Regions from separate parts of the Desulfobacula toluolica Tol2 genome, predicted to be linked through region 4. Evidence: riboswitches for the same ligand, from Rfam matches in the RefSeq annotation. Region 4 holds a riboswitch; each other region holds the start of a gene.
What was found. A riboswitch is a leader RNA that binds a small molecule or an ion and turns the genes downstream of it on or off. The one in region 4 is predicted to bind cobalamin.
Positions count from the first base shown of each region.

Region 1 (5,611 bases), 1.1 Mb from region 4:
TCCCATGATGAAGCTTCGTATCCTATTTTTGCATTGTATATCTCATAAGCTTTTTGTTTTTTTGTATTAGCCGAGTCAAAATAGCTGTCACCATAGCCGATAATATCAGCACGGGCAAAAAAGCCTGAGTCGTGAAGGTACGAAATGGCAAAATTAAAACTGTATTCCGGTGTTCGGATCAATTTTTTTCCAGAATAATCCGTGGTTTCATCAAAAATATACTCATCATATTCTCCGCCAATCATTCCTAAAGCAGCAGTAATATCAAGGCCGTTCATCACATTTAATATAGCTTCAATTTCAATGCCCTGGCTGTGTGCCGCTCCTGCATTTGATGCCACAAATGTTCCGCTGTCAATGCCTTCTATCAGAACATGTATATCTTTGATGTCCATATAATACATGGCTGCATTTAATATGAGTCTGTTATCAAAACTTTTTGTTTTAATTCCCATCTCATAATTGACGGATGTTTGATTATCAATTCTTGCAAAATCTTTATTTGCCTCGCAAAAATTGTATCCTCCGGCCAGATACCCCTTGGCCACACTTGTATAAACCATGAAATTGTCATTGTGATTCCATGAAAGAACGCCTTTGGGAATAAAGGTATCCCAGTCATCTTCAGCATGATAGGTTACAGGATCTTTTACAAGCTCTTTGGTATCTGTGCGGCTTTCTTCATATCTGTAATCCATTTCAATATCTGTTTGCTCATATCTCAGGCCGGTGGTGAAATTGAATTTTCCAAAGGGCAGGGTAACTTCTCCAAATGCCGCCAGAGTATCATTATATGTTTTTGCAGGCCAATCCATATATGTATCATAGCCCAGCATAGCAGTGGTATTAAATGCAGCAAACATATTTTTATTATCCACGTCCTCTTTTGAGAAAAACAGTCCGCCCATCCATTTTAAAGCATTGGGGCCGGGTGATTGAATACGCAGTTCCTGTGTAAAACCGGTTACCTCCTGGTCCATACCCCCGTCAATCATGGATGCCCCTTCATGCAGTCTTTCGCTGAATCGTTCAATTTTTGAATCACTGTATGTGGTAATTGATTTGAGTTCTGCATTCTCCAGGCTGTAATTTATGCCAAGACTGGAATTAAAGATGTCTTTTGTTAATTCATCATCTGGGTTTTTATATGAGTGATAGCTGACTTGATTTTCAGTCTTGTAAATTGTCGGTGTGTGTCCGCCTGAACGGTTGGCAAACGATGTATTAAAATCCATTTCCATTTTATCTGTTGGAAGCCAGTTGAGCCTGGCTCTAAAGCTGCTTTTATGAAAGCCGTCATAGGTGTCTTCATCAGGATGATCATTTGTCATATATCCGTCTGTTTGCCTGTAGTTTTCCGAAAGGCTGAAAAATAATTTATTATTGATGATGGGGCCGTTTATATACGCTTTTACCCCATATGTTTGATCTTCAGCAATCTCAGTGCTTATTTTTCCCTCCATAGTATTGCCTGGTTGCTTGGTGATAATGTTAACAATTCCTCCAATGGCATTTTTCCCATACAATACGCCCTGGGCGCCTCTCAATACTTCTACTCTTTCCACATTATTCAGATCTATATCCATAAACGGCACTTTATCGTTGGGAACACCATCAATATATATGACCACGGGATTTTTAAATGTGTATTTGCTGCTGCTTAATCCTCTGAAGCTAACTTCTCTAAACCCGCCATTGTCATTTGCTTTAAAGTTGGGTACTAAATTCATAATGTCGGATAAATTATTAATATTTGCATCTTTGATATCTGTTTGAGTAAAAACACTTACCGCCGCCGGGATTTCCTGGATTTTTTGTTCATGTTTATTTGCTGTAACCGTTATGTCATCAAAAGCATGTGTTTTGCTTTCATTTGCATTTGCTTTATTGAGAAAGATCAGCAGTACAACACTGAAAAAGAGAACAAAAATTGTATGGTATTTTTTTGTTTGAATAGTCACTCCTTGCTCCTTGATATTGTATGATTAGGGTTCAGGTTAAAATTATCAACAGTGTCATGGGCATGCCGTCAATATGGATCACAATGGAACTTTTGTTCATAAGCCACAGGACCGAACAGGTTCAAAGCAATCTTGCAGATATCTATATGCATAAAAAAAATATTTATGGCTATCACTTGCGTTCATTTTTTTATCACCATCGTTCATTTTGACGATATCGGCTGGGGGGTATGCCAAAATAATCCCTGAAGGCCTTTGCAAAATGGCTGGAACTTGAGTAACCAAGGGAATAAGCTATTTGAGTCATACTTAAGCTTTCGTCTTTAACAAGGGTTCTGGCTTTTTCAGCGCGTTTGAAACGAAGGTATTCTATAGGGGAAGTGCCGTAGAATTGATTGAAATCATTATAAAACTTGGTGCGGGAGACACCGACGGTCTTGGCCAGTTCAATTATATTTGGAGGGGTTTGAAGGTTATTGGACAATAATTGCCCTGCATAATGTATTTTGTCGATATCATTGGCTTTTAAGCGTGGAGTCGGTTTTTGCTTGTGGGAGGCAGGTTTTATCTGGTTTAGTTTGCAAGCAATAAGTTCCATTGCTTTGGCTTCGATAAAAAAGCGATGGCTTGCTCCTTCATAAGGGCAGTGGATGATTTGTTGCAGTATCATGTGCATGGAAGGGGTGATGATTTCCGTACAATTAAAAGGATCGCCGCTGTTCTTGTTATCTGTTAAAGGGGCTTTAAATTTTATGGGGATGTCGTGCAGTTCATCTTCCATCAATGTGTCCCAATAAGAGGGAGATATCAATATTACAACCATATATATCGGAGTCCCGGGCATATCTTCATAAAATCCATCCCGGTTCGGGAAATAAAAAAATCCGCTTTCTCCATGGGTTATGGTCAGGCTTTGTTTTAAACAATGCAGAGTTAATTTTGTAGTGCCTGAAAGACAAAATCTGAAACCGAATTTGGGGGTGTCTCCATAGTGTTTGGCTTTGAGTCTGTCGGATTTGTTGTAATTACAGACATATACCTGGATACCACTTTTTAACCTGAACTCTTTTATGGTTCCTTTGCCTATTTTGTGGGGTAGTTTCCAGCAGGTCTCAAAATTGCCTTTTTCTACCGGAAAAGAATCCAACGTGTGACGTTTTAATTTTTTTTCCATTTTTTCATTTCTTTGCCCAAAATAAAAAATCCCCGAACCGTAAATAGTTTACGATCCGGGGATATCCCTTTTTTATCCAATAGATCCAATGGAAACCGGCATTGCCGTACACGGTTTTCCTATGTTTTACCAGGCAGGTATTCTGACTTGCGGATCATCCTCATGCCGCGCCTTCCCATTATATCAACAGTGGCATATTGCAGCATTTGTCACCGATTACAGCGGCGGGCCCGTTTCCGAATTACACGAAATTCCCTATTAAGCCGATGGCACCAGATAAAATTTACTTTGTGCTACAGAATAAGCAATGAAAAGTCAAGCATATTTTCAGTGTGGCAACTTGTGTGGTTTTTATGAGTGTTTATATGTTGTTTTTAGTTCTTAATTGCAACCCAATGGTTATTTTTTGCTGCAAGATGATGAATAATTACAGTATATCATTGACAAGAGGCTACAATGTAATTATGAAGTAACTTGTTTGTTTTAAGGGAAAATAAACCGTTTAAAAAAACGGATTGATTGCAATATCAGATAGCCTGTTGGGTGCTGGTGCAGTCAAAGAGATGGGATGGATAGAAAATGAATCCATGAGTAAAAAAAATCAACCTAAAGGAGAAAAAATGAAAAATTTGAGCAGGCTCGGGGATTTTTATGTTTTGTTAATATTGTTAATATGCTTCAGTCCTTATTGCGCATGGGCAGAGGATACGGCTGGGGCGGACAAAAATGTTTTTGATCTTGGTGAGGTCGTTGTCAGTGGACAGGCTGAAACCATTACAAGGGTAAGTACAGTGGAAACAGTTGATTTGGAACAAATTGAACTGACCAATTCACAAAATATATCACAAGCTCTTTCCGGTTTGCCCGGTGTCACCTTGTCCAACGGAGGGAGAAAAGCGGAAAGCTCTATTAATGTCAGGGGATTTGGTTCTCGGTATGTCCCTATTTTTTATGACGGTATCCCCTTATACATTCCCAATGACGGATATGTGGACGCAGGTAACCTTACAACGGATAATATTTCAAGGATTGATTTGAGCAAAGGGGTCAGTTCCGTTCTCTACGGGTTTAATACCATGGGCGGGGTCATTAATATTGTGAGCCAAAAACCGCAGGAAAAATTAGAAGGTTCCTACGGGGTTGAAGTTACTGACAACAGTGATGTAAAAGGAAATTTTAATATTGGATCAAGCCAGGATAAATTTTATTTTACCCTGGGAGGAGGGTTCACAAATTCCAATGGATGGGATGTGTCGGATGATTTTGATGCAAACCAGTATGAAGACGGAGACACAAGGGAGAACTCGGATCTTGATGACTGGAATGTGGCTGCAAAATTAGGGTGGACCCCGGCACAAGGCCATGAATATGCAATTGGATTCAACACCATTGAAAAGGAAAAAGGGCTTCCTCCCACTGCAGATCCCGATACATCGGCAAGAAGGGTAAAATACTGGCGGTTTACGGACTGGGACAAGGAAACCATTTATTTTATCGGGAACACGGAGTTGACGGATCAATTATCCGTTAAAACAAGAGTGTTTTACGACACCTATTATAATGCGCTGGAAGACTATAGCGACAACACCTATTCAAATGCCCGCTGGCACTCCACCTATGACGACCACAGCTATGGAGGCTCTTTGGTGGCCAGAGTTGACTACATACCTAAAAACACTTTAAGCTGTTCTTTTCATTATAAAAAAGACGTTCATGAGGAACAAGATGACATAGGCGATCCATGGGAAAACTATGAACAGGAAATGGTTTCCTTTGGTATTGAAGATGATATTAAACTTACGGATAATCTTGCCTTTGTTCTGGGAAGCAGTTATGACATCCAGAATCCCCAGAAAGCCAATGACGGTGTGAACAACGGGTTTGTCAGGGAATCCAAATCAGCCTTCAATCCCCAGGCAGGTGTGTTGCTGACGGTTCTTGAAGATCTTGACATGCATTTTTCCCTGGGGAAAAAATCAAGATGGCCCACCCTCCAGGAACTTTATACAGATGGACTGGACAATGACAGAATAGCCAATCCCGACCTGGCAGAGGAAGTGGCAACCAATTATGAACTGGGTTTTGAAAAACCCCTTCCCAAAAATAATCGTATAGGGCTGACCTTTTTTTATTCCAAAGTTGAAGATTTAATTCAAGACGAGATTGTCGGTACTGATCCTGTTTCCGGGGATGATATCGAGCAATACCAGAATATTGATGAATCAAGTTTCAAAGGCCTTGAATTCACCTTCACCTCTTATATGATTGCCGATAATGATTTTCAACTGCATTATACATATCTGGATGCAAAAAATGAGTCTGACGGTGCAGATAACGATCATCTCGAGGGTATATCCGAGCATAAACTTTACCTGAGTGATTTGTACAGATTCAATGATCGGTTTTCCGTTTTCGGGAGTGCTGAATACAATTCAAAAAGATACGATGAGGATGCTAATTACGATGAGGTTGAACT
Region 1 covers NC_018645.1:1,065,142-1,070,752, forward strand. Annotated here, with positions in the region: gene TOL2_RS04995 (TonB-dependent receptor) at 1-1,961, opposite strand, end outside; gene TOL2_RS23445 (helix-turn-helix domain-containing protein) at 2,155-3,135, opposite strand; cobalamin riboswitch at 3,251-3,427, opposite strand; gene TOL2_RS05010 (TonB-dependent receptor plug domain-containing protein) at 3,756-5,611, shown strand, end outside.
Region 1: another riboswitch for cobalamin. It lies ahead of TOL2_RS23445 (helix-turn-helix domain-containing protein); the one in region 4 lies ahead of TOL2_RS22970 (hypothetical protein).

Region 2 (5,611 bases), 280 kb from region 4:
CTTCAGGCGGCAGATCCGGCACAATGGCACCTTTTAGATTTATTTGAACCATTTTGTCTGAAAATTTTTCCATTCCGTATTTAAAAAGAATGTTGGCATAACTCATGAACAAAAACGGGATGGAAAATTCCTTTGATACGGCCCGGGCAAATTCAAAGCATTTTTGAACGGTTGACCCTTTTTCCAGAGCTGCCTGGTTGGCTTTTAAAATCACAGGACCGTCTGCCATGGGTTCTGAAAACGGCAATTGCAATTCCATTAAATCCACTCCGGCATCAACCATCTGCCTTACGATTTCAAAACAGTCTTCAAAGGAGGGATACCCCATGACAATATGGGTCATCAACAAAATATCACGGTTTTTGAGTCGGTCTTTTATATAGGATTCAAGCATTGTATTCTTTGGCCTTTTCAATAATAAATTCTTTCCATTTGGGATCATTAACAGCCTCTGCCACTGTAAAAATGTCCTTGTCACCCCTGCCGGACTGATTGATGATGATCACATCGTCTTTTGAAAGGGAAGGCGCTTCCTTAAATGCCCTGGCAAAAGCATGGGCAGATTCCAGGGCCGGGATAATTCCTTCTTTTTGCATGGTCAGTTTCAGCGCAGCCACAACCTCAGTATCTGTTGCGCTTTCAAACCTTGCCGTTCCCTGGTCATGCATGTGGGATAAAATCGGAGACACCCCCACATAATCCAGCCCGGCTGAAATAGAGTGGGTCTCTTTCATCTGGCCGTCATCATCCTGAAGAAAATAGGTCTTATACCCCTGGGCAATACCATGGCTTCCATCTGCCGAACTCAGCCGGGAGGCGTGCATGCCTGAATTTAAACCCTTGCCTCCTGCCTCAACCCCCACAAGCTCCACAGGATCATTTAAAAATCCTGAAAAAATCCCCATGGCATTGGACCCGCCGCCCACGCATGCATATACCCGTTTGGGAAGTTTGCCTTCCACATCCAGAATCTGCTGTCTTGCCTCCTTGCCAATAATGGATTGAAAATAAGAGACCATTTCCGGGAAAGGGTGTGGCCCGCAGGCGGTTCCCAGGACATAATGGGTGGTGTCCATGTTTGTTACCCAGTCCCGGAACGCTTCGTTGATGGCATCCTTTAAAATTCTTGTGCCGTCTTTTACCGGAACCACGGTGGCACCTAACTGCTCCATCCAGAACACATTGGGACGCTGGCGCAACACATCCACTTCCCCCATGTAGATGGTGCAGTCAAATCCGAACTTTGCCGCCATTGTGGCAGTTGCCACCCCGTGCTGTCCTGCCCCTGTTTCCGCAATCACCCGTTTTTTTCCCATGCGTTTGACCAGCAGCCCCTGACCCATTACATTGTTGGCTTTGTGGGCGCCTGTGTGATTGAGGTCTTCTCGCTTGATATATATTTTTGCACCGCCAAATTCCCGGGTAAGGTTGTCAGCAAAGGTCAAAGGGGTGGGACGGCAGGAGTAAGATCCCATCAAGGTTTCATACTCTTTCCAAAAAGACGGATCTTTTTTTATTTTTTCAAACTCAATTTCCAGTTCATCAAACGTGGCAACCAGAATCTCAGGCAAAAATGCCCCGCCATGGTTACCGTAATATCCCCTGTTTTTCATGTTATTTGCTCCTGCTCATGGTTTATACGAAAGAACATTTAACCTGCTGAAATTAAATATTTTTCATTGTTTATTGTGGCAGAGTGATCTGCCATGGCCGTTATATGTAAACCATTGGTTTCAATGGCCGGATATGATCCGGTTTTTTGATTGTTTATGTCATCTTAAGGCTCATGGTCTGGGAAAATGCAAATTTATCCGTTCTGCAGTACAAACGTGAAAATATAGCTCCGGGTGCTTCCGGGAAATTCAAAGTCCGTTCCACTTCAAGAACAGGATCGGAAGGATTCAGGTTAAGTGCTGTTGACTTGTTTTCAGGCAGAAAAGATATTTTAAAGGTTTGCCTGCCTGTTTCCGGCTTCAGATAATACTGATCCGACACCACCCCGGAAAGGGATCTGTTTTCAAGATCCACAGTTTCCAGGCCCCTGAACAATACTGGATGAAGATAGATATCCTCCAATAATACAGGATCTGCCTTAACACAGGTTAGGCGCGATAAAAAAAAAGCGGGTTTTCCTTCAAAAGGATTGGTTTTATCATCAGTAACATTCACGGCAGCCAGAGGAGCCAGAAGTTTTGATTCAGTCTTGATCCCTTTTGTTTCAAACGCCTGGGACGTGCCTGCAAGACAAAACAGGTCCACCTGGTTGCCGGGTTGCTTCACAAAAGTTCCAGCCCCTCTTTTGCGTTCCACAAGGCCTTTTTTGACAAGTGTATCCATGGCCTGGCGCACTGTTGGACGGCCAATGCCGTACTGCTTTGCCATCCCGTTTTCAGACGGGATAAGATCTCCGGGCATGTATGTTCCGCATCGGATCTGTTCTGTCAGGATATCTGCCAGCTGATGGTATAAGGGAAGAGGTGACTTGTGATTGAGCATTATTAACCCCGTAATAATTATTGGAAGAATAGCAAAAGATAAAAAATATCTGTAAAGTTGTCAAGACATTTTAACAAGTATTTGATTTTAAGCATTCAAAAATGTTGTTTTTTCAAAATCATTTTTATTTTGAAACGCTTGATGAAGGTGTGAGGTAATATGAATTAGTTAAAATAAATTTACCTTGACTTTTTTACTGTCTGTCAATAGGAATACCTGTGTTTTGGTGCTTTAATGCTTAATAGGGAACTCCTGTGAAATTCAGGGACGGGCCCGCCGCTGTAACCCCGCCTCTTTTAAAATAAAGGGGAACTTTTTTGGCTGGAAAATGTCACTGTTTTGTTTGAACAAAATGGGAAGGCTGGCAAAAAAGAAAGGAAGTCAGAAGACCTGCCGAAACCTGATTGATAATCTGCTTTATGGACAGAAGTGGATTAAATGATTTTGAGGATAAAAAAAGGGACTTCCCGGATCAAACATTTGGAGTGATTCGGGATTTTTGTTTGCCCTGTTTCAAGCATATCAAAAACACTTTTGCCTGACGATCAGGAAAATTCCGAATCAATTATGGATTGTTTAATTATAATTGTGAAAGGAATTTAAATGAAACGCTGTCTTGTTGGTTTGATCTTTTTAGCTGTTTTTCTGCCTGCTTATGTAATGGCCCTGGAAATAAAAGAACCTGTTCATAAAATGGATGAATTGGTTGTCACCTCCACCAATAAAATAAATGCAATTAATACGCCTGCCAGTCTTTCCATTATCACTGGAACGGAATTGGAAGAAATGGGGGCGAAAAATGTTATCGAAGCCCTGGGTAAAATTCCAGGTGTTGTTGACAGTAGTGCAAAGCGCGGTACAGTTGTGATTCGCGGCAACAAAAGCGCAATGGCAGGGGGGCCTGTTATCCTGATTGACGGTATCCCGCAAAAAATCGGGGATTCCAGGTATAGTGAATTTGACTTTATTCCCGTAGCACAAATTGAGCGCATTGAAGTGCTGCGCTCCGCCGGGATTGCATACGGGCCTGGTGCGGCTCGTGGGGTCATCAATATTATTACCAAAAAAGCAAAGCAAGAAGGCATTCATGGTGATGTCTCTGCCTCATACGGTTCATGGGATACCCATGATGAAACCGCATCCCTCCATGGCAGGCAAAACCAGTATGATTACATGTTAAATATTGGAAACCATCACACTGATGGGTATGAGCAGGAAGAAGAAAACAGGTTATCGGTTCTTGCCAGGCTTGGGTATAATTTGTCTGATCAGACCCGCATTGGCATATGGGTTAATCATATGGACTATGATATAGATACGGCGTATGGGTTTTTAAAGTACCAATGGCAATTGGAAAATTACCGCAGGGACATCCATTTTCCGAAAAGTGAAACAGATTCAGATTTGATCTGGCATACTGAAAAAGAGCAGCAAAATTCAATCATTGCCCTTGAACTGTCTCATAAAGATGAGAAAAAATTTATCGATTCCACACTTTCCTGGACAGGTTATGATGAAATAGACAAGAGCCTTGCTTATCTTTTTGATAAACCCTCAAGCGTATATCACAATGATTCTGAACAAGATACTTATACGGTCTCAATTTCGGGTGGATATCATTTTAAGTTTGGTGCCATAAGCTATACACCCTCAATTGGATTGAATTATGAAAGCATTGATAATGATGTAAGCCGGATATATCCGTTTGATCCGGGTAAAAACACGGATGCATACAATTTTGATCTCCAGGAGAAAACCTATGGTATCTTCTGGGATAATGACTTTCTTTTTCAAGAAAAATGGGGATTTAAAACAGGAGGACGACTGGACAGGACCGAAGTTAAACTGCAAGACAAGGTGCCAAATATTGCAGATGAGGATCGAACCATGTTCAGTTATTTTATAGCCCCGTCCTACCGTTTCACGGACAAGGCAAACCTCTATGTTTCAGCAGGAAGAAATTACTGGTTTCCAACGCCCCGGTATTATGCCTGGGCGGTTGAAGATGGCGGAACTTTTAACCCTCCTGAAAACCTGGAGCCAGAAGAGGTTATGACTTATGAAATCGGTTATAAGCACATGCTGAACAAGGCTTTCAATATAAATGCCACCCTCTATTTTTCAGATTATAAGGACAAGTTTGGCTCAGTCTATGAAGGAACGACATCTCGAGGACGGGGAAATATCGGTGATGCCGAGGCAAAAGGCATTGAGCTTGAAGCCGATGGCCGGGTGTGTTCTTTTTTCGGCTACCGTCTGGCCGGTACCTACCAGGATATCCAATGGACTTCAGGCACAGTATCTGCCAAACTTCATCCGTCAAACACCACGGATAAGCACGCCGACATTGCCGGAAAACAAATCTACTGGGTTCCTGAATTCAGCGGTCTTGTAGGACTTGATTTTTTTCCCTTGGAAGGGCTCAAGTTCAGCATGGATATCAATTACATGGGTGAACGATATGTGGATTATTTAAACCGCATAAAATATCCTTCCAAAACAACTGTTGATGCAAGAATTTCCTATGCCTGGAACCAATGGAAATTCTGGGTTCTGGGTAAAAATATTTTTGATGAAGATCTTGAATATGTTTCAAATACTGCAGGCACCTTAACCAGTGCCGACGGCGAGCCTAAAAATGCCTACTATGTTCAGGGCGGCGCATATTTTGAAGCAGGTATAAGCTATAGTTTCTAATTAAAATACAATCAAAGCCTGATCCTTGGAGATGATTAATGCATAGGCAGGGATCAGGCCAATATCGATTTTATAATCCGTGAAACAAAAAATATTAAAAAAGATCATTATCAAGGATCAAAGATGCCAGGGAAACCATACCGATAAGCTCTCCGCAATCTTCCACAGGAGCTCTTCGCATACCGGCACGGTAAATCAAACGGGCAACGTAACGAATGTCCATATCTGCCGGAACGGTAATAACAGGCTTGGTCATGATTTCATAAACATTAACTTCAGACGGTGAACGACCCGGGATTATCACCTTTTTAATAAAATCTTGAACAACCACCATGGCCCAGGCATCATCCTTGTGCCGTTTGTTGACAAGAAGATAAGAGACTTTTTCAGAACGCATTTTGGCAGCAGCCTCACTTGC
Region 2 covers NC_018645.1:4,853,854-4,859,464, reverse strand. Annotated here, with positions in the region: gene trpA (tryptophan synthase subunit alpha) at 1-394, opposite strand, end outside; gene trpB (tryptophan synthase subunit beta) at 387-1,613, opposite strand; gene TOL2_RS21895 (GntR family transcriptional regulator) at 1,768-2,496, opposite strand; cobalamin riboswitch at 2,704-2,908, shown strand; gene TOL2_RS21890 (TonB-dependent receptor) at 3,100-5,193, shown strand; gene TOL2_RS21885 (CBS domain-containing protein) at 5,288-5,611, opposite strand, start outside.
Region 2: another riboswitch for cobalamin. It lies ahead of TOL2_RS21890 (TonB-dependent receptor); the one in region 4 lies ahead of TOL2_RS22970 (hypothetical protein).

Region 3 (5,611 bases), 1.1 Mb from region 4:
CCCCATTACCCCCCTTGTAAAAATTCCACCCATCTATCCGATCAGGGCCACCCGGCGTGGGATTGAAGGAGCTGTAACGGTCCAGTTTCTTGTGACAAAAAACGGAACCGTGGAACAGATCAGCATCATTGATGCCCAGCCTGAAAACATATTTAACCAAAGTGTGATAAACTGTGTTTCCCATTGGAAATTCAAGCCAGGAACCGTGGAAGGCATTCCTGTTGCCACACTGGCTCAAACCACTATCCGATTCAAACTGGAGCAATAATGAAACAGATAAGGTTGAAACATATTTTAATTCTCCTGGTTTTTCTGGTGATACCGTCACTTTCCATGGCAGAAGAAGAACACCTTCCCCTGGCAGCTGGTATTTGTGTCAACAAAGCCCAACTGCTGTTTCAAAACGGCGAAATCCCAAAAGCCGTTGACGTGCTGGAAAAGTTCACGGCAAAGCAGGCCGGGCTTGATAAACAACAAATTCAAAAAAAAGGATATGCCCATTATTATATCTATTTCCTTTTGGGCAACTATTACCTGACACTGGCACAAGAAACTGAAGGAAAACAAAACAAAATATTTTCCCGCAACGCCATGACAAACTTTCAGAAGGCGGTTCTGCAGAATCCAACCTTTTGTGCAGCCTGGCTGAATCTTGCAAAGACCAGGTATGAAGCCGGCCTTTTTGCCCAGGCAGCCAAAGCTTTTGAAAAAGGATACCAGACATCTGAAACTCAAAAACCGGTTCACCTGTATTATGCTGCAGTCTGTAATTTTCATGCAAACGACCCTGCAACGGCATTGACCGTATTTAACCGGTTGATAAAACTTCACCCTGACAAAGTGACCCTTGCCTGGAAAGAAACCCTTGTCCATATCCTTTTCGCCCTTGAACGTTACCGGGATGCCCTGCCCTGGCTTGAACAACTGGCTTCAAACTCAAAAAAAGAAAAACAAAAAAAATGGCAGGAGATTCTGCTGCACCAGTATATGTCATTGAATATGAACAAAAAGGCCCTGGAATATGCTGATTTTCTGACCCGGACGGATACCCTGGAACCAAAATGGTGGAAGGCGCTGAGCCATATCCATCTGGGAAACAACCAGTTCAAGCAGGGATTATCCGCCCTGGTCATTTACGGCTACTTGACCCCCATGACCCGTAAAGAGCTTTTGCTGGCGGCAGACCTGTATCTTTCCCTGGATGTGCCAGCCAAGGCTGCATCTTTTTACACGGCTGCATTAAAAGAGAAACAGGATCAAAAAAATATTGCAAAAATAAGCCGGGCCTTTACCATGGCCTATGATCAGGACAAAGCCCTGGAATGGATTGATAAAGGACTGTCCGCTTGTCAGGACATTAAACTGCTCAGGATAAAAGCCCAAATCCTGTATAACAAAAAAGAATATGCAAAGGCAGCAGACGCATATGAAACGCTGGCAAAAAAAATGCTTGAACAAAAGACGGCCTCAAAAAACGATACCCCGGGCCAGGTATGGCTAATGCTTGGGTATTGCGCCATGAATGATCACCAGCTTACCCGGTCGCAGAAGGCTTTTTTAAAAGCATCCAAGTATAAAAAACAGCAAAAGTCCGCCCAAAAAGCCATTGCCTTGATAAAGGCAATGCAAACAAAACAGAACTGTCAGGTAATGTGAAATCATAATTTTGTTCATCAGGCGGCAGTTTCAAAAAACAAAAAAAGGATATTACAGCAATGACCAGTAAAAAAAATACAAATAAAGATGTTCCCATTATTTTAACTGCATTCGGCACCACTGCACGGGCATTTTCAACCTATGAAAAAATGGGCCAGGTGTTTGAGGCCACATTTCCGGAACATAAAATTCACTGGGCCTATTCCTCGAGAATGGTAAAATGCACCATGAAACGCAAAAAACAGCTTGATTTAAAAGATCCCATTGAAATGGCCCAAATTTTTGCCGAGCAGGGCCACCAATGGGTTGTCATGCAATCACTGCACATGATCTGCGGTCATGAATTCGACCGCTTAGTCACGGAAAGAAGCCATGCAAATATCCGCTCCTCCATTGGCCTGCCCCTGCTGACCTCTTACAATGACTATGAAAAAGCAGCTCTTGCCCTTGAGCCTATGTTCCCAAAAGATAAAGATGAGGCCGTCATCCTTGTGGGCCACGGTACGGACCACCCTGCATGGACTGCCTACCCTGCCATGGAAGCCGTGCTTCGCCGACACTATGGCAACCGTATATTCATAGGTGTGGTGGAATATTTTCCAGATATGGACGATACCCTTCAAAGAATAAAATCTGCCGGGTATAAAAAAGTCTGCCTCATCCCCTTAATGCTGGTGGCAGGCGTCCACTTCAAGGAAGATCTTACCTGCGAAGAAGACTCCTGGCAGAAAACCTTTGAACGAAACGACATCCAGGTCTCAGTGGTTGATCACGGCATCGGTTATATTGATGGCATTACAAAAATATTTTGCGACCATATATCAGATGCATTGGATGTTATACCATTGTAATACCGAATGTGTTTTACCCAAAAAATTCTGAACAAAGAACTATAACACTCGATATTTGAATAAAATGAAACATACACTTAAACAAGGACTTCTTATTTTTTACCTGATATGGGGCTTGTTTCTCTTTGATCATGTTTTTTGATGAAAACAACAAATTGATTCAGCATCAGAAATCCGTCACACAGGCAACTGACAGGCAAGGTTTAAAAATTTATTAAGCTCTCTCTGATAGAAAGTTAATAATATCAGGCTAAAAACGTGCGTGAAAAATTGAGGCCAATAAACACAATTTGTTTTTAACTTGACATTTCAAAGTTATTAGTTAATATTTTTTCCCGTTCAGGTGCTTAAAGCATTTAGCACAATAGGGAACCACGTTGAAATCGTGGACGGGCCCACCGCTGTAATCGGGGACGAACGCTGCAGTATACCACTGACCAAATGGTTGGGAAGGTGTGGCGCAAGATTGATCCGTTAGTCAGAAGACCTGCCTGAACATAGAGGGTATAAACTTTGAGGACGAAGTGACCCTTGTCAAATATCTAAGGATAAAAAAGGGAAATCCCTGGAATGAATAATTATTCAGTCCGGGGATTTTTGTTTTTCCGGACAGGCAATTTTACTTGTTTATAGGAGGTTTTTTCATGTTTAAGCATAGATTTGTTAAGTTGTTTGCAGTGTTATTGTTTATGTGGTCACTGCCTGCCTGGAGTGAAGAAATAGAACAGTCGGAAAAAAAGACGTCGATATTAGACACGATGGTGGTAACTGCGGGAAGAGTGGAAGAAAAAAAAGAGGATGTCACCACCAATATTACAATTGTGACAGAAGAAGAGATCCAGCAGTCTTTTGCCCAGGATCTGGGTGATTTGCTATCCAAAAAAGGGTTTATGATCCGGGAATATCCCAATTCACTTGTTTCAGTGGAAATCCGTGGTTTCAGGACTGAAACCCATGGTAATGATCTGGCCAGTCATGTTCTTATTCTGATCAACGGACGACGGGCCGGAACCGGAAATCTGGCAAAAATAATGCTGGGTAATGTGGAGAGGATTGAAATCATCCGTGGACCTGGGTCTGTCCAGTATGGTGCTTCTGCCATGGGCGGGGTTGTCAATATTATTACCAAACAAGGGGCCGGCAAACCTTCATTCTATGCGGAAGGAACTTTAGGCAGCTGGGACTATCAGCAGGCTTCAGCCGGAGCTTCCGGCCAGTTCAAGGCTTTTGACTTTTCATTTGATGCCTCAAAATCATCTCAGGATGATTACGACACTGCCAATGGCGACAAATATTACAACACGGGATTTGATTCAAAAAAGAGAGTTAGTTTCAATACCGGCTGGACGTTTGCGCCTGAAAACCGGATTGGATTCAGCTATACCGGGTATGAAGGTGATGGCATCGGAAATCCTGACTATCTGAGCAATAATGATTTGGACAATTATGTGGACCATGCCATCAAAACCTTTGATTTGGTTTATGATGGGCAAACAGCTGATGGATTTTTGATATGGAACCTGCGCTATTTTAATGGAAAAGATGAGTACGAAACCTTTGATCCGGAAAATTATGGCAGCAATAATTCCTACTTTAGAGATACAGATCAACAGGGTGCGCAGGCACAGCTGACGGCTAAGTGGGATTTCGCCCATATCACAGCCGGTGCTGACTGGACTAATTATGCCATCAGCAATACCTATACCATGGCCGGTGAAGAAAACACTTATGACAACCCGGCGGCATTCCTCATGGCAAAAATCAAACTGATGGACAACAAATTGATTCTATCGGCAGGGGGCCGTTATGATAAATATGAAATCGAAAGTGATGATGGTCAAAAGACTGATGAAACCAACTGGTCCAGCAATTTAGGAGCAGTCTACAAACTGGCACCAGGGTTAAGTGTACGGGCCAATTTTGCCGAAGCATTCAGAATGCCAACCGCAGACCAGCTTTACATGTTTAATGATTACAGCGCCTGGGGGTTTGGCATCTGGTCTGGAAATCCGGATCTTAAACCGGAGGAAAGCAAAACATATGAAATAGGCATGGATTTTTCAAGAGCAGCCTTTTCTTGTGGTATGACCTATTTCTACACGGATTTTAAAAATAAGATTGATTATTCTTATATCCCGGCTGAAGACCTTACCCGTTATGAAAATGTTGAAGGTGCCACCATTTCAGGCATTGAAGGCAGTCTGCAATTGGATATTGGAGCCCTGCTTGACTGGTCATATACACTGGCGCCCTACGGTTCATTTACCTATCTTACCGAATATGCGGATGACGCTACCAAGAAAGATCTTCAGTATACCCCCAATTGGACGGCATCCTATGGTTTAAAGGTTGCTAATTCCGATATCGGCTTCTCCGCAGGCCTGAATTTCAGCTATATAGGTGAGCAGGATATAACCGACTATGAAGGAACCGGTGCCACAGCACTGGGAAGCCATACTGTTGCTGATCTGACTGTTTCCAAAACACTTTTGTCCTTTGAAAAATATGGTGATGTTTCTCTTAAGGCTGAAATTCAAAATCTTTTCAACAAAGACTATGCGGTTGTTCAAGGGTATCCTATGCCGGGTCGTACATTTTTTGCCGGTTTGAAATATTTGTTTTAAAAGGATTATTAAATAATGAGATCAGATAATCGTCGTTTAAGCTTGTGCTTTTTTCTGACCGGTTTGATCCTGATGCTGCCCCTCCCATGTTCGGGAGGGGCTTTTCCCTTAACTGTAACAGATTCCGCACAAAACAAGCTCATTATACAAAAAAAACCCCGGCGCGTGGTCTGCCTGGTGCCCTATATCACAGAAATGATAGGGGCATTCGGCCGGGAACAGGTACTGGTGGGGTTGACCCGTCAAGACCTGGTTTTGTATCCTTCCTTTCGAAAAAATCATGTGGGCGGTTATTTTCATCCCGACATTGATGCAATTGCCAAAACCCATCCGGATCTGATCATTGCAGCTCCTTTTCATAAAGCAGTGATTCAATATTTTGGACCGGACTGCTGCCCCCTGATGGTGATGGAAACAAAAAGCATAGCAGATGCCTTTTATCAGATGGAAATAATCGGGCAATTGTTTGATTGCGAAAAA
Region 3 covers NC_018645.1:4,013,379-4,018,989, forward strand. Annotated here, with positions in the region: gene TOL2_RS18285 (energy transducer TonB) at 1-268, shown strand, start outside; gene TOL2_RS18290 (tetratricopeptide repeat protein) at 268-1,656, shown strand; gene TOL2_RS18295 (sirohydrochlorin cobaltochelatase) at 1,716-2,507, shown strand; cobalamin riboswitch at 2,832-3,016, shown strand; gene TOL2_RS18300 (TonB-dependent receptor plug domain-containing protein) at 3,152-5,131, shown strand; gene TOL2_RS18305 (adenosylcobinamide amidohydrolase) at 5,147-5,611, shown strand, end outside.
Region 3: another riboswitch for cobalamin. It lies ahead of TOL2_RS18300 (TonB-dependent receptor plug domain-containing protein); the one in region 4 lies ahead of TOL2_RS22970 (hypothetical protein).

Region 4 (5,611 bases):
TTGAAACCGCTACACACCTGTTGTCAAGACCGGTTTCCTTCAAGGCTTTATTGATATCTTCAATATTTTTATAGGCTTTTACAATGGCAACATTTTCAACACTGCCGACATGCCTTATCCTGTCTCCGCCAAATGCACCCGATGTCACAAGCAACGACTCTTCTCCTTCAACCAGTATCCGGTTCAACCGTGCTGATGCCGCATGAAAAGATGTAATGCCGGGTATGGTTTCAATGTTTGCATCCGGCATTACGCATTTCATTTTCTTTAAAATATACCCAAAAGTGGAATATGTGGTGGGGTCTCCCAATGTCAGAAAAACAGCTTTTTTTCCTTGTTTCAACACCTGTGCAATCTGACTTGCATTCTTGATCCATGCGCTTTCAACTTCCTTGACATCCTTGCTCATTGGAAAAAACAGTTTTTCAATCGAAGCATCAGATGAAATATAGGGAGATGCAATCTCAACCGCCAGGCTATAGGTGTTTTTTGTTGATGCTGCCGTAAAAATAATATCAGCTTCTTTGATAACCCTTACCGCTTTTACCGTTATAAGTTCGGGATCACCTGGCCCCACACCCACACCGAACAATTTTCCAACATTCTCCATCATTGTTCCTCTTTAAGCTTTTCTTGCGTGAAAATATTTGGATAAAGGCATTTTCCAATTTCTATGATCCCATTATAAAGCCTGGGAACAGGCCGGGAAACGATATTTTCATCTATCAAGAATATTTGATTGTTTTTTATAGCCTTAATAATATTAAACCCTGGTTCTTTTTTTATCTGTTCAATGTTCACAGCATTCATCACCCCTTTTTGGGCAAGGAACACATCAATTTGTGATCCTTTGGCAAGTATCTGTTCTTTTCCATAAACGGCAATATTGGTGTTTCTGGATGCTTTTGCATCAGAAGCTACATTGATTCCGCCGGCGGTTTCAAGGGCAAAAATGGGCATGGCTCCTTGTGTGAATGTTTTCATCCGTGTGTGAATGGCCTGGAAATAGACCCTTTTTCTGGGATGAATTCCCCGGGTCAATGCCTGGATATTTGCTGTTTTTTCCTTAAACGTTTGCACCATCTGTTCCGCCTGCAGCTTTTTCCCCGTCAACAGCCCCAATGTCAACCAATAGTCATACATCTCCTTTATGCCTGAAGGCTGAAGTGACACCACGGTAATACCGGATTTTTCAAGCCGCCGGATCAATTTTGGATAGCCATTGTCAATCATGGGCCGTATCAGAACAAGATCAGGCATATACGCTAAAAACTTTTCAGGATCATCATGATATGAAAACTTTATTTTTTTATCAACCTGTGGAGGAAACGTGTCATTAATGCAAACCCCCACAATCTGGTTTTCCAGGTTCAAATGATACAGATTTTCCGTATGAGCGCCATAAAGACTGACAATTCTGGTAAACGGGCTTGAAAAAACAATCCTGCGGCCTTTTTTATCTGTCAGGGTTACAGCCCGCACTTGAGCAGATAAGACCAGGACAATAAAAAGCAAAATTCCTGTTATGGTTTTAAATCGACGGATAATACACCTGCTTTGCTTGAACATGAGCATTGAATTCAACAATGGATGCCACATCAAAGACCTCTTTAATGGTCTCTTGTGTCAGTACATCCTGGGAATTTCCAAATGCGCTTATCTTACCATTTTTGAGCATCAGCAACGAATCAGACCAGGTTGAGGCCAGGTTCAAATCGTGGAATACACTGATCACAATTTTGTTTTTTTCTTTTACAGACTGTTTGACCAGTTGCAGCATGTGCAGGGTATGGTTTATGTCCATATTGGAAAACGCTTCATCCAACAAAAGAATCGGTGTATCCTGGCACAGGGCACGGGCAAACACACACCTCTGTCTTTCCCCTCCTGACAATTCATTGATTTTCCTGTCATGCAAATGATGGATGCCACAAACCTGCATCATTGCCTCCACTTGTTCCACATCATTGTAAGAAGGATGTGAAAATCTTGGTATATAAGGATGTCGCCCCATCATTACCACGTCTTTTACACTGAATGGAAAATTTATTGTATGGTCCTGGGAAACAAGGGCAATCTTTTTTGAAATATCTTTTTTTGAAAGAGACAAAACAGGTGCCTGATCAATATCAATATATCCGGTATCAGGTTTTAAAAAACCTGATATCAAATCCAGAAGAGTGGTCTTTCCACTGCCGTTAGGGCCGAGAATAGAATAAAAACTTCCCGACACAAAAGAACAGCTTATGTTTTTGATGATCCGGTCACGGTCATAGGCAAAGCACAGGTCGTTTAGTGTTAACTTCATACGTCGCCTATTTAAACCTGTTCTTTTTAAAAATCCAGCAAAAAACAGGACCGCCTGTCAGGGCTGTCAAAACGCCAATGGGTATTTCATGGGGAAGGACTGCCCGGGTAATTGTATCGGCCAGCAACAATAAAAAGGCCCCTGCCAGCATGGATAAGGGAATAAGTTTCCGGTTGTCAGGCCCTGTGATAAACCTGACCGTATGCGGAACCAGCAAACCCACAAACCCTATAATACCTGAAACAGAAACACAGATGGCCGCCAGCATTGAACCGGTTATCAACAAGATTAAAGTCGTTTTTTTCAAATCAACACCAAGGCTTGTGGCGGATTTGGCCCCAAGTGCGACCAGGTTCAGATCACGGGCAAAAAATATTGAAACAAACAGACCAATCAACAGAAAAATCACAACAACAACAAAATCAAACCAGGTTTTGGAAGCAAAACTTCCCATAAGCCAGAAAATAATGACCGAGACCTGTTCATTGGCAATAAATTTTAAAAAACTGATACCGGCAGAAAGTATTGCAGCGACAATAATTCCGGATAAAATCAAATTGTTGGAGGATAGCCCGGCCATGGGGTTTTTTGATGAATAAGATAAAAAGATGACCACAAACAAAGTAACACAAGCACCTGTAAAGGCAAAAGCCGGAACGGAAACAAAGGCTGCACTTAAGTTTAATAATATGGCAATACTTGCACCAAATGCTGCACCAGCTGATACGCCAAGGGTATAGGGATCGGCCAGGGGATTTAGCAATATGCCCTGAAACAAACTCCCGGATACGGCAAGTGCCGCCCCGACAGCGGTACAGGTCAGTATTCTTGGAAGCCGCACATCAAACAGAACAGCCAGATAGGTTTCACTGGCATTTCCCATGATTTGATGACCGGTCAATTTTCCATAAAGAATGCTGATAATATCAACTATTGGAATCCTGATATATCCCATGGAAAGCGAAACAAGGGTCATTAAAATAAGAAAAAGGGAGAAAAGGACCACCAGATATCCTATTCTCCCCTTTGATATGGCAACCGGTATACTCAAATTTTTGCCATAATCTACAGGCCTGCACCTGAAGCTTTTGCAGCATCTTTTATACAAGACACAAAAAGATTTGCGAATTGATTATTAAATTCGGCACTAAAGTTTTGTTCTACTTGGTTAAGGTCGTTCCGGTAATGTTCAAATTGTTCCATATGAAACAGATGGGCGGATTGAGCTGCTTCCGGCGAGACTGTGATAAAATTTGCAACAATAGTAGATTTGGCTTGGAGGGTTGAGCATAGAATCAGGCCCAGAAAGAGAATCAGTACAATAAATTCAAATTTTTTCATAACACTTCCTCTGTTATTATCAATACTAATAACACGAAACTGGGCATAACAAAAAAACCCATATCAGAAACTGTCTGATATGGGAACCGTTTTTATCCTCATTTTCTTGATCTGCCCAAGTCCTCGCAAGCAACACGACCAAAGGTTTTCAGGCAGGCTTTCTGACTTCCGGATCAATTGAGTCGTCACCCCTTCCCGTTAACTCCAACTTATTGAACAGTGGCAATAGTGACGTTCATCCCCGATTACAGCGGCGGGTCCGCTCCTGATTTTCACAGGATTTCCTTTTGACTGCACCTAAGCAGCACCTGAAACCTTTGATAAAATAGATGGATTCTACAACGGTGTCAAGAAAAACTTCATATCTTTATCAATTTTTTCAAATACATATAAAAACTCCAGGGTTCTTTTTTTCCGTCAAGGTTAAAATAAAAAAACAACGGCGGGTTTGTATGATGGTTCAAATGACGTTATCATGCCTATTTGATGCAATCATCTGCAAACAAAGACGTGACGGCAAATTTTTCAACATCAACAAGTCCTAAGTCGGTTATTTTCAGCTTTGGAACCGGTGACAGACATAAAAATGATAAAATCATAAACAATGACGGGTGGTCACTTCCCAATATTTTCACCTTTTGTTTTAAAATTTTCAAATCAGCAGCTGTTTTCTCAAAACTATTATTGGACAGCAAACCTGCAACAGGTAAAGGCAAATCAGCGACCACCTGATTATTATCAACAACAACCAGTCCTCCCTGCATTTTTTTTATCCTTTGAAAAGCTGCAAACATATCCACATCATTGGTTCCGGCTATCACAATATTATGGGCGTCATGAGCAACCGTTGACCCGATTGCCCCTCGCTTGAGTCCAAGCCCCCTGACAAAGGCTTTTCCTATACGGCCCGTAGCATTGTGTCTTTCTATGACAACGATTTTGAGAATATCACGGCTGATATCGGATTCAATATAATTGTTTTTAATCCTGGCAGTGGCAATAAATTTATCCGTTACAATCTGACCTTGCAGGATATCAATGACAAGGATCTTGCTGCCTGCCGCAGGAATTTTGAAATCTGCCCGGCTCAGTTCGCCAGGATTCATTGTCCCCCTTAACTTGGGGATTTTATGAAGAGGGCGGCAAATCAATGACTGATTTTTCAGAACAGGCACACCTTTTTTATATACAGCCTCGATTTTCACCTGTTTATAATCAGAGAGCAAAACAAAATCCGCCCAAAAGCGGGGTTTTATTGCCCCTATATTCTTTAGCCCATAGTGATTTGCAGTGTTGATGGTGGCAACCTGATAAGCGGTTATGGGAGCCATTCCCAAAGAGATAGATTTTCTCAGTGAATGATCAATATGCCCTTCTTCCAGCAGGTCATCAGGATGTTTATCATCCGTGGCAAAGGAAAAGTGCCATGAATTTTCTTTTGTTACAATGCCGATCAAATCTTCCAGGTTTCTTTCCGAAGTACCTTCCCGGATTAAAATGTGCATGCCCTTTTGAAGTTTTTCCTTGGCTTCTTTAGCAGATGTTGATTCATGGTCGCTGTCAATTCTGGAAAATATATACGCATTCAAATCTTTTGCGCTGATACCCGGAGCATGCCCGTCTATTTTTTTCCATTTGGCTGCGGCAATGCGTTGATGGACTTCTTCATCACCATTAATGACCGCAGGATAATTCATCATTTCACCGATTCCGGCCACCCCTTGCTTGTGTATCATGGCACACAAGTCCTTGTGACCGATATTGTCACCTGAAGTTTCAAGCGGTGTGGCCGGTACGCATGACGGCAGCATGACAAACACATCCAAAGGAACCTGTTTGATACTGTCCAGGACATACCGAATTCCTTCCAGCCCCAGCACATTGGCAATTTCATGAGGATCTATGATTACGGCAGTGGTTCCCCGCTGCAGCACGGCCCGTGAAAATTCAGGAAGTGTCAGC
Region 4 covers NC_018645.1:5,136,235-5,141,845, reverse strand. Annotated here, with positions in the region: gene cobI (precorrin-2 C(20)-methyltransferase) at 1-613, opposite strand, end outside; gene TOL2_RS22985 (ABC transporter substrate-binding protein) at 610-1,599, opposite strand; gene TOL2_RS22980 (ABC transporter ATP-binding protein) at 1,532-2,308, opposite strand; gene TOL2_RS22975 (FecCD family ABC transporter permease) at 2,316-3,359, opposite strand; gene TOL2_RS22970 (hypothetical protein) at 3,374-3,649, opposite strand; cobalamin riboswitch at 3,784-3,976, opposite strand; gene ade (adenine deaminase) at 4,129-5,611, opposite strand, start outside.